One region of the Pseudomonas sp. LB3P58 genome, then DNA from elsewhere that is predicted to be linked to it. Evidence: predicted binding sites of a transcription regulator. Region 1 holds the regulator's gene; each other region holds the start of a gene.
What was found. Region 1 encodes FliA, which starts transcription of late flagellar genes. Its sites were predicted from a motif close to CTAAAGTTTNNNNNNNNNNNGCCGNTAA; they were not measured.
Positions count from the first base shown of each region.

Region 2: ACYZTZ_RS18755 (methyl-accepting chemotaxis protein) is a predicted target of FliA. The motif match lies at 1,264-1,291, and genes of this name have one in related genera.
Region 3: ACYZTZ_RS21170 (methyl-accepting chemotaxis protein) is a predicted target of FliA. The motif match lies at 1,710-1,737, and genes of this name have one in related genera.

Region 1 is NZ_JBUBVE010000001.1:1,108,814-1,112,088, reverse strand. It holds gene ACYZTZ_RS05170 (protein phosphatase CheZ) at 1-602, opposite strand, end outside; gene ACYZTZ_RS05165 (chemotaxis response regulator CheY) at 633-1,004, opposite strand; gene fliA (RNA polymerase sigma factor FliA) at 1,172-1,912, opposite strand; gene fleN (flagellar synthesis regulator FleN) at 1,909-2,739, opposite strand; gene flhF (flagellar biosynthesis protein FlhF) at 2,856-3,275, opposite strand, start outside.
Region 2 is NZ_JBUBVE010000001.1:4,022,727-4,026,001, reverse strand. It holds gene ACYZTZ_RS18755 (methyl-accepting chemotaxis protein) at 1-1,222, opposite strand, end outside; gene ACYZTZ_RS18750 (Na+/H+ antiporter family protein) at 1,551-2,867, shown strand; partial or broken gene ACYZTZ_RS18745 (cache domain-containing protein) at 3,059-3,275, shown strand, end outside.
Region 3 is NZ_JBUBVE010000001.1:4,557,266-4,560,540, forward strand. It holds gene ACYZTZ_RS21170 (methyl-accepting chemotaxis protein) at 1-1,595, opposite strand, end outside; gene ACYZTZ_RS21175 (transporter) at 1,872-2,894, shown strand; gene ACYZTZ_RS21180 (inorganic phosphate transporter) at 3,066-3,275, shown strand, end outside.

The DNA.
Region 1 (3,275 bases):
ACGAGCTTGAGCAGGTTGCTTTCAACTTCGGTGACCAATTGGGTCACGCGCTTGATCACCTGACCGGTGAGGTCCTGGTAATCCTGAGCGAGCAGAATGTCGTTGAGGTTGCTCGACACAACGCGATTGTCTTCGCTGCTGCGTGTCAGGAAACCGTCGACTCGCCGGGCCAGCTCGCGGAACTCTTCAGCCCCGACTTCGCGACGCATGAACCGTCCCCAGTCGGTGCTCAAGGCCTGGGCTTCGTTGCTCAGGCCGTTGACCAGCGGCGTGGCGTTTTCCACCAGGTCCATGGTGCGGTTGGCAGCCGCCTCGGTCAGCTTGACCACATAACCCAGACGCTCGGTGGCATCCGTGATCTGCGAGACTTCCTCGGCTTGCGGCATGTGCGGGTCAATCTGGAAATTGACGATCGCGCTATGCAGCTCGCGAGTGAGCTTGCCCACTTCCTGATACAGGCCACGGTCACGGGTCTGATTGAGCTCATGGATCAGTTGCACAGCGTCGCCGAACCTGCCTTTTTCAAGGCTTTCGACCAGTTCGACCGCGTGTTTTTTCAGAGTCGATTCGAAATCGCCCTGTGAAGACTCGTTATGCTCCATAGCTCCCCCGTGGCGCAGTGGCTTCGCACATCAACCGATGCGTTCGAAAATCTTCTCGATTTTTTCTTTTAACGCCTGGGCCGTGAAGGGCTTGACCACATAGCCGTTAACACCGGCCTGGGCTGCCTCGATGATCTGCTCGCGCTTGGCTTCAGCGGTCACCATCAGCACCGGCAGGTGCTTGAGCTTTTCATCGGCACGCACGTGGCGCAGCAGGTCGATACCGGTCATGCCAGGCATGTTCCAGTCTGTTACCAGAAAGTCGATGCTGCCGCTGTTGAGAACCGGAATGGCAGTAGTGCCATCGTCGGCCTCGACCGTGTTGGTGAACCCAAGGTCACGCAACAGGTTTTTAATGATCCGCCGCATCGTTGAGAAGTCATCAACGATGAGGATTTTCATGTTCTTGTCCAATTCGACCTCCAAGCAGTCTTAAACGCGCCCAGCACCTGGACGCGCCATTTCAATCAATCCGGCAAAGCACTCAATGACTGTCTGGAGCACAACAGATCGGGACCGGTACGGTTCAACACCCCACCCGCCGCGTTCGCAGTGTCCCCACACTGCCTTCAGCGCGCTCGCCACTCCCCCAAACGCCCCCGCAAACGGGCCGCGCACTGGCTGTGTAACTGGCTGACCCGAGATTCGCTGACCCCCAGGACCTCACCGATTTCCTTGAGATTCAACTCTTCGTCGTAGTACAGCGCCAACACCAGTCGCTCACGCTCCGGCAAATTGGCAATCGCGTCCGCCAGCGCCGCCTGGAAGCGTTCATCTTCCAGATCGCGTGACGGCTCGAGATGAGCACTGGCGCCATCCTCGTGCAGCCCTTCGTGTTCGCCGTCCTGCAACAGATCGTCGAAACTGAATAGCCGGCTGCCCAGGGTGTCGTTCAAAATCCCGTAATAATCGTCGAGACTCAATTGGAGTTCGGCCGCAACCTCGTGATCTTTAGCGTCACGGCCGGTTTTAGCTTCAATAGAGCGAATTGCGTCGCTGACCATCCGGGTATTGCGGTGGACCGAACGTGGCGCCCAGTCCCCCTTGCGTACTTCATCGAGCATCGCGCCACGGATTCGTATGCCCGCGTACGTCTCGAAACTCGCGCCTTTGCTGGCGTCGTATTTGGTCGACACTTCAAGCAGGCCGATCATCCCGGCCTGGATCAGGTCTTCGACCTGGACACTGGCTGGCAGACGCGCCAGCAAGTGGTAGGCAATGCGTTTAACCAGTGGCGCGTAACGCTCGATCAGCTCGTACTGCGCGTCACGTGCCGACTTCTTGTAGAGGTTGTAGCCACTGGCTGTCATAGCACAGGTCCTGCGGTTTGTTGCACGAGGCGCTCGACGAAAAACTCCAGGTGCCCACGCGGGTTGGCAGGCAGCGGCCAGGTATCGACCTTCTGTGCAATGGCCTTGAACGCCAGTGAGCACTTGGACCGAGGGAAGGCTTCGTAGACGGCGCGCTGCTTTTGCACTGCCTTGCGCACACTTTCGTCGTAAGGCACCGCGCCGACGTATTGTAAGGCGACGTCAAGGAAGCGATCCGTGACCTTGGTCAACTTGGCGAACAGGTTGCGACCTTCCTGCGGGCTCTGGGCCATGTTGGCCAGGACGCGGAAGCGGTTCATGCCGTAATCGCGGTTCAGCAGTTTGATCAGTGCGTAGGCATCTGTGATCGAGGTCGGTTCGTCGCAGACCACCAGCAAGACTTCTTGCGCTGCGCGAACGAAACTGACGACCGACTCACCAATACCCGCAGCGGTGTCGATCACCAGCACGTCGAGGTTGTCGCCGATATCGCTGAACGCCTGGATCAGGCCGGCGTGTTGCGCCGGGCTCAAATGAACCATGCTCTGTGTGCCGGACGCGGCCGGGACGATGCGAATGCCGCCAGGGCCCTGCAACAGTACGTCGCGCAGCTCGCAGCGGCCTTCGATCACGTCGGCCAAAGTACGTTTGGGTGTCAGTCCCAGAAGGACGTCGACGTTCGCCAGCCCCAGATCAGCGTCCAGCAGCATGACGCGCCGGCCGAGCTCAGCTAGAGCCAGGGACAAGTTCACTGACACGTTAGTCTTCCCGACGCCACCTTTGCCGCCGGTCACCGCGATCACCTGTACGGGATGCATGCTGCCCATGAATTTTCTTTACCTTGTCTTACTTAGACGGAGGCCACATTACTGGCTGCGCGTTCACTAACTGAACAATGCATGGCAGACCATCGATGTAGGTACAAAAACTGTTCATTAATACCTCAGCCAACCTGCTTGGTCGGGCTGTGGTAAATATCAGCGAACATGTCAGCCATGGCTTCTTCGCTGGGTTCTTCTTGCATTTGCACGCTGACGGCGCGACTGACCAACTGATGACGACGCGGTAGATGCAAATCATCCGGAATCCGCGGGCCATCGGTCAGGTAGGCCACCGGCAATTCATGACTGATGGCCAGGCTCAACACCTCGCCCAGACTTGCCGTTTCATCCAGTTTAGTCAGGATGCAGCCAGCGAGCCCACAACGCTTGTAACTGTGATAAGCGGCCGTTAGAACCTGTTTCTGGCTGGTGGTTGCCAGGACCAGGTAATTTTTTGATTTGATGCCACGACCGGCCAGGCTTTCGAGCTGCATGCGCAGTGCCGGATCGCTGGCCTGAAGGCCCGCGGTATCGATCAGCAC
Region 2 (3,275 bases), 2.9 Mb from region 1:
TCAGATCGCCTTCGCCGCTGGCAATGTCTTCGAGCATGTGCGCCACACCCAGGATCGGCCGGGTCACGCTGCGGGCCATCAGCCACACCAGCAACAGGCCAATCAATGCGGCCAGCACACCCAGGCCGAGTTCGACCAGGGTGCCGGCGGTGTTGCTTTCATCGAGTTGTTTTTTCAGCGCTTCGGCTGGGCCGACCAGGACTTTCTCCGGCACATCGAGCAACACGCCCCAGGACTTGCCACCGGGAATCGGCTGGAACGGCGACAGCACTTTGAGCTGTTGATTGTTGTGCAGGCTTGCGGTCTTGCTGCTGGCGGCGAGCATGCGGATCAGCTCGGCACCGTTGGTCTTGTCCACGGTGTCCAGGCGCTGGCTGAGCTTGCTGGCGTCCGGGCTGTAACCGGCCAGCAAACCGACCGGGCTGATGATGCTGACGTTGGTCTGGCCGTCATAGAGTTTCTTGCTCGCACCTTGGCTGACGGCTTGCAGGCTGTTGAGGTTGATGTCCACCGACAGCGAAGCGATGACCTTGCCGTTGACCATCAGCGGGAAAACGATGCTGGTCATTAGCACGTTCTGGCCGTCGATCACATAGAAGTAGGGTTCGATCACGCAGGGCTTGAGGGTCGTGCGCGGGCAGGTGAACCAGGCGTTGGCCGGTTCGCCGCTAGGGCCGGTGCTGGTGTCGGCCATGTCGCTTTCCGGTAGCGCCATCGACGTCACCTTGCCCGGAGTCGGTTGCGACCAGTACAGGGCGAAACGGCCCTTGTCGTTGCTGCCCAACTCGGCCTGGCCGGCGAACAGATCGTCCTTGCCGTCCAGCGCGTTGGCTTCGAACACCAGCGAGAGGCCGAGCAGTTCCGGGTTGGCTTGCAGGGCCGATTTGACCTGGCGTGTCAGGTCTTCACGCAGGTCAAAGGCATCGAGGAAGCGCTTCTCGGCCTGGTCGCGCAGGAACAGCACCTGACGCGAAAAGCCGTGGCCATATTGATAGGCGTCCATGAACTGCTGGCGTATCCCCAGCGCCTGGTTTTCACCCTGGGATTCGATCCGGGCCTGGGCCGCTTCGGTGAGCATCTCCATGCTGGATGCTTTCACCATCTCGGAGCTGTGCTCCATGCGATACAGCGAAAGACCCACCAGCAGGGTCACGATGCCGGCCAGGCACAGCCCGGCCAGCAGGGTGATTTTCCATTGAATGGAAAGTTGTCTGAGCGACATGGAGACGTCCTTTATTCGATAAATATCTGAGACTTTGCACTGTAACGGCCACGATTCGGCTTTCTTTATGCCGTTTTCTGAATATCGATTCTCACCCCGTAGGAGCTGCCGAAGGCTGCGATCCTTTGATCTTTACGTCTTCGATGGCGCCGGAAGATCAAAAGATCGCAGCCTTCGGCAGCTCCTACGGGGATGTGTGTTGGCTTTGACAAGGTGGCAGCGGTCCGGCACAGTGCGCGCCCTCTAATAAAACCCTCTCATTCAATCCGCTGGCGGCTCTTTGCAGACTGCCGGCCGGACTCTTTCCGTTTGCCTTGAGGTACCGATGATTAATGCTGTAATTGCCGCGGTCGGCGTCATGCTGATCCTCAGCCTGTCCCGCGTGCACGTAGTAATCGCGCTGATCGTGGGCGCCCTGGTGGGTGGTTTGACCGGTGGCCTGGGCATCGACGCGACACTCAAAGCCTTCAACAGTGGTCTCGGTGGCGGCGCGACGGTCGCGTTGTCCTACGCATTGCTCGGCGCTTTCGCCGTGGCCATTGCCAAGTCCGGCCTGGCGCATGCCCTGGCCGACAAAGCTTTGCTGATGGTCGACCGCCAGCACGCCAGCGGTGGCCGTCAGGTCAAATGGCTGTTGATCGGTTTGCTGTGGGTGGTGGCCATCGCGTCCCAGAATATCTTGCCGATACATATCGCCTTCATTCCGCTGCTGGTGCCGCCGCTTTTATATGTGCTGACCAAGCTGCAGCTGGACCGCCGACTGATTGCCTGCGTCATGACCTTCGGCCTGATTACGCCGTACATGTTCTTGCCCGTGGGCTTCGGCAACATCTTCCTTAATGAAATCCTGCTGGCCAACGTCGCCCGTAGCGGTGTGGACATCAGCGGCATCAACGTCACCCATGCCATGGGGATTCCGGCCTTGGGCATGTTCGTCGGGCTCGCGGCAGCGTTTGTCAGCTATCGCAAGAAGCGCGTCTACGATCTGGAAAAGATCGAGCAAGTCGAACAGGTCGCGGTGCAGTACAACCCGCTGAGCCTGATGGTCGCCGGTCTGGCCATCGCGGTGGCGTTCATCATTCAGCTGTTGCTGGACTCGATGATCATCGGTGCGTTGGCTGGCTTTCTGATTTTTTCGGTGTCGGGGATCGTGAAGTGGCGTGAAACCGACGACCTGTTCACCGAAGGCATGAAAATGATGGCGATGATCGGTTTCATCATGATCGCCGCGTCCGGGTTTGCCGAAGTGATGAAAGCCACCGGTGAGGTGCAGACACTGGTCGAAGCCTCGGCCTCGTGGATCGGCCACAGCAAAGGCATTGGCGCGTTGCTGATGTTGCTGGTCGGACTGTTGGTGACCATGGGCATCGGTTCGTCGTTTTCCACAGTGCCGATCCTGGCAGCGATTTTTGTGCCGTTGTGCGTGCAGTTGGGTTTCAGCCCGATCGCGATCGTGTGCATCGTCGGGACTGCCGGTGCGCTGGGCGATGCCGGTTCACCGGCGTCGGACTCGACCCTCGGCCCGACCTCGGGCCTGAACATCGACGGCCAGCATCACCACATCTGGGACACCGTGGTCCCGACCTTCCTGCACTACAACCTCCCGCTGCTGGCGTTCGGCTGGGTGGCGGCGATGGTCCTCTAAACACATTTCCCCTGTGGGAGCGAGCCTGCTCGCGAAGGCGGCGGCACATCCAGCATTGATGTGACTGACATACCGCTTTCGCGAGCAGGCTCGCTCCCACATTTGATTGGGGGTGACCTTCACTCAACTTTTGGCCTGGCGTGCCGTTAAAGCCTTTAACCACGCCAATAAAATCAAAAGAGTGAACCGTCATGCGCATGAGCCTGAAGGCTAAAGTCCTGTCCCTTGCCGTCCTCCCGGTGTTGCTCTTTGCGCTGGTCATCAGCCTGACCACGTTGTTCATTCTGCAGGAGCAGGCCCGCAAGGAAGTCGAGGAAACTCGCCAGCGCCTGCTCAGCGATGCCAAGGCAACGCTGCAAAGCTACGTCGCCGTGGCCATGACCACGATCAAACCGCTCTACGACGCGG
Region 3 (3,275 bases), 3.4 Mb from region 1:
TTCAACTGCCCCGACAACCCGTGCAGGTTGTGGCTGGCCGCTTCCGTGCGCTGCACGTTGTCCAGATTGGTGCTGGCGATGCTGGTGATCTCGGTGAGGTTGCGCGAGATGTCTTCGGCCACCGACGTCTGCTCTTCCGCGGCGGTAGCGATCTGGTGGTTCATGTCGCGGATGGCTTCCACGGCAAGGGTGATGCGCTCCAGCATGGCGCCGGCCTGAGTCACTTGTTCGACACTTTCCTCACTGCGCGACTGACCGCTTTCAATTGCCTGAGCGGCGTCCACCGCACCGGTTTGCACCGTTTGAATGATCTGGTTGATCTCGATGATCGACGCCGCCGTGCGCTGGGCCAGGCTGCGGACTTCATCGGCCACTACCGCAAAACCGCGCCCGGCTTCACCGGCACGGGCTGCTTCGATGGCGGCGTTGAGCGCCAGCAGATTGGTCTGCTCGGCGATGCCGCGAATCACTTCCAGCACCTTGCCGATGCGCCCGCTGTCGGTTTCCAGACGACGGATGACCGTGGCGGTATTGGCGATTTCGCCGCGCATTTGGGTGATGGTGTAAATGGTGCCCTGCATGACCTTTTCACCCTGCTGGGCGGACTGGTCGGCATCGTCGGCGGCACGTGCCGCATCGGCTGCGTGACGCGCGACTTCTTGCGCGGTAGCGGACATTTCGTTCATCGCCGTGGCCACCTGATCGGTGCGGTTGAACTGCTCGTTAGTGCCGCTGGCCATCAGGGTGGCGATGGAATTCAGCTCACCGCTGGCGCTGTCCAGATCCTTGGCGCTGCGCTGCAAACGGTTAAAGGTTTCGGCAAGAAAATCGCGCAGGGTATTGGCGGCCATCGCCAGTTTGCCCAGCTCGTCCTGACGGGTGCTGGCCACGCGTTCGGCGAAACGACCCTGGCTGAGTTGCGCCACGTACTCGATCAGTTTGCGAATCGGTTCGACCAGGTTGCGGTTGACCAGCCACAGGCTCAACAACCCGATCAACAGTCCCGAGGCGAGCATCACAATGATCCCCAGCAACACAGTGCGATCGGCGTCGGCGCTGATCAGCTTCGATTGCGCGGCACCCTGCTTGCGCAATTCGCTGACCAACTCGCTCATCTGATCGCTGGTCGCGCGGTCCACACCTTTGACCGCCGTGTCGCCAGCCGTTGGGTCGGCGCCTGCCGCCACGTAGGCGTCACGGCCCTTCTGATAGGCCGCGCCCAGCAGACGATGTTCGTCCCGCAAGCGTTCGATGCGGGTTTTCAGCTGCGGCTCGATTCCCTTCTGCCCGGCCAGTTCACCAAGGATGCCCTGCACGTCGCGCTGGCGGTCTTCGAATTGCTTCCAGTATTTGTCCAGGTCCGCAGGTTGCTTGCCGCGTAGCAGGACGTTTTTCCACTCCTGTACCTGCACCTTGAATTGCAGGTTGGCTTCATCGATCAGTTGCGAGGTGTGCAGTGGGCCTTCGATCAGATTCGCGTAGCTCTGAACACCGCTGGACAGAAAGTGAAAGCAGGCCAGGGCGATCAGCAACATGGCCAACAGGCTGCCGCTCAACAAGGCAAGGATTTGTGCTCTCAGGGATTTTTGCAGCATCGAGTGATACTCATGACAGGGATGAGGCACGCCGCAACAAGGCGTGAAAGGTGTCCGGACATCCCTGTCTGCGACCTTGGTTCATGGCCAAAGCCGTGCAAGTTAACGTCAGCGTAATCGGCGCCCCAGAGCGGTTCTTGAATGAATTCCGACCATCGGTACGGCCACTATTTTGCCGCTATCCTACTGTCACAAAACCGTCAAAAATCCTTGCGATGATGCGGCTCAAGTGAACCTGTGAAACCCGCGGCAGGCGCCTCCTCACAGTGAGACTTCATGAACCACAGCATCGACCAAAGCCATCGCGACACGGACCTGTTCGGTCTGCTGTACGGTTTCAGTTTTCGCCCCGGTGAGCGCGGCCGCGAGCTCGATTCGGCCAAGGCCTTGCAGTGCCTGCAACAACCCGGCGACAACGACGAATTTCTCTGGCTGCACCTGAACCTGGCCCACGCCGCATGCGAGCGCTGGATGAAAAGCCATCTGGAATTGCCCGACGAATTTTTCGAAGCGCTGCATGAGGGCTCTCGTTCGACGCGTATCGAGCATGTGGATTCGGCGTTGCTAGCGGTGGTCAACGACGTGGTGTTCAACCTCAGCAGCATGGTTTCTTCAGATGTTTCGACGCTGTGGGTCTGCGCCCGCAGTCGTCTGATCGTCAGCGCACGCCTGCAACCGCTGCACTCGGTGGACAAGCTGCGCTCGTCGGTGAAGGCCGGTGAGTGCTTTCGCTCGCCGCTGGAATTGCTGGTGCATCTGCTGCGCGATCAGGGTGAAGTGCTGACCCAGATCGTGCGCAAGACCAGCCTCAGTGTCGATCAGATCGAAGATGAGTTGCTGTCCTCGCGGCTGTCGACCAACCGGGCTGAGCTGGGTGCCAACCGACGGGTACTGGTGCGCCTGCAACGCTTGTTGGCGCTGGAACCGGGCTCGTTGCTGCGCCTGCTCAATCGCCCGCCGCAGTGGTTGCAGAAGGAAGACGTCAAGGAGCTGCGCAAGTCCACCGAGGAGTTCGCGCTGATCATCAACGACCTCACGGCGCTGGGCGAACGGATCAAGCTGTTGCAGGAAGAAATCGCCGCCAACCTCAACGAACAGAGCAACCGCACGCTGTTCACCCTGACCGTGGTCACGGTGCTGGCCTTGCCGATCAACATCATCGCCGGTTTCTTCGGGATGAACGTCGGTGGGGTGCCGCTTTCAGGCGACCCGGAAGGGTTCTGGATTCTGGTGGCATTGGTCGCGACGTTTACCGTGATCGCCGGGCGTTGGGCGTTTCGCAAGCGCCAGGATTATTAAGATCAAAAGATCGCAGCCTCGTTTCCAAATGTAGGAGCTGTCGAGTGAAACGAGGCTGCGATCTTTTGATTCTGCCTTTAAAAAACCCCAAACCCTGATCCAGCGCAGCCTCTCTGTAACATTCAGCAACGATCATGGGCGACACTCCTTCTCCCCTCAGGATTGTCCGTCATGGCTACTCCTTCCTTCACCGCCGCCCAGGCGCCCGCCAGTAGCGCCAAACCGCAACTCGATAAAAAGCCCGGCCTGCTGACCATCGTGATTTTCTTCGCTGTGCTGGGCAGCGGGCTGTTGTTCACCGCCTACAGCCTGATGCACGACATGAACGAACTCGGCACCGTGGTGACCACCTGGACGCCGTTTCTGCTGTTGGGCGTGGCG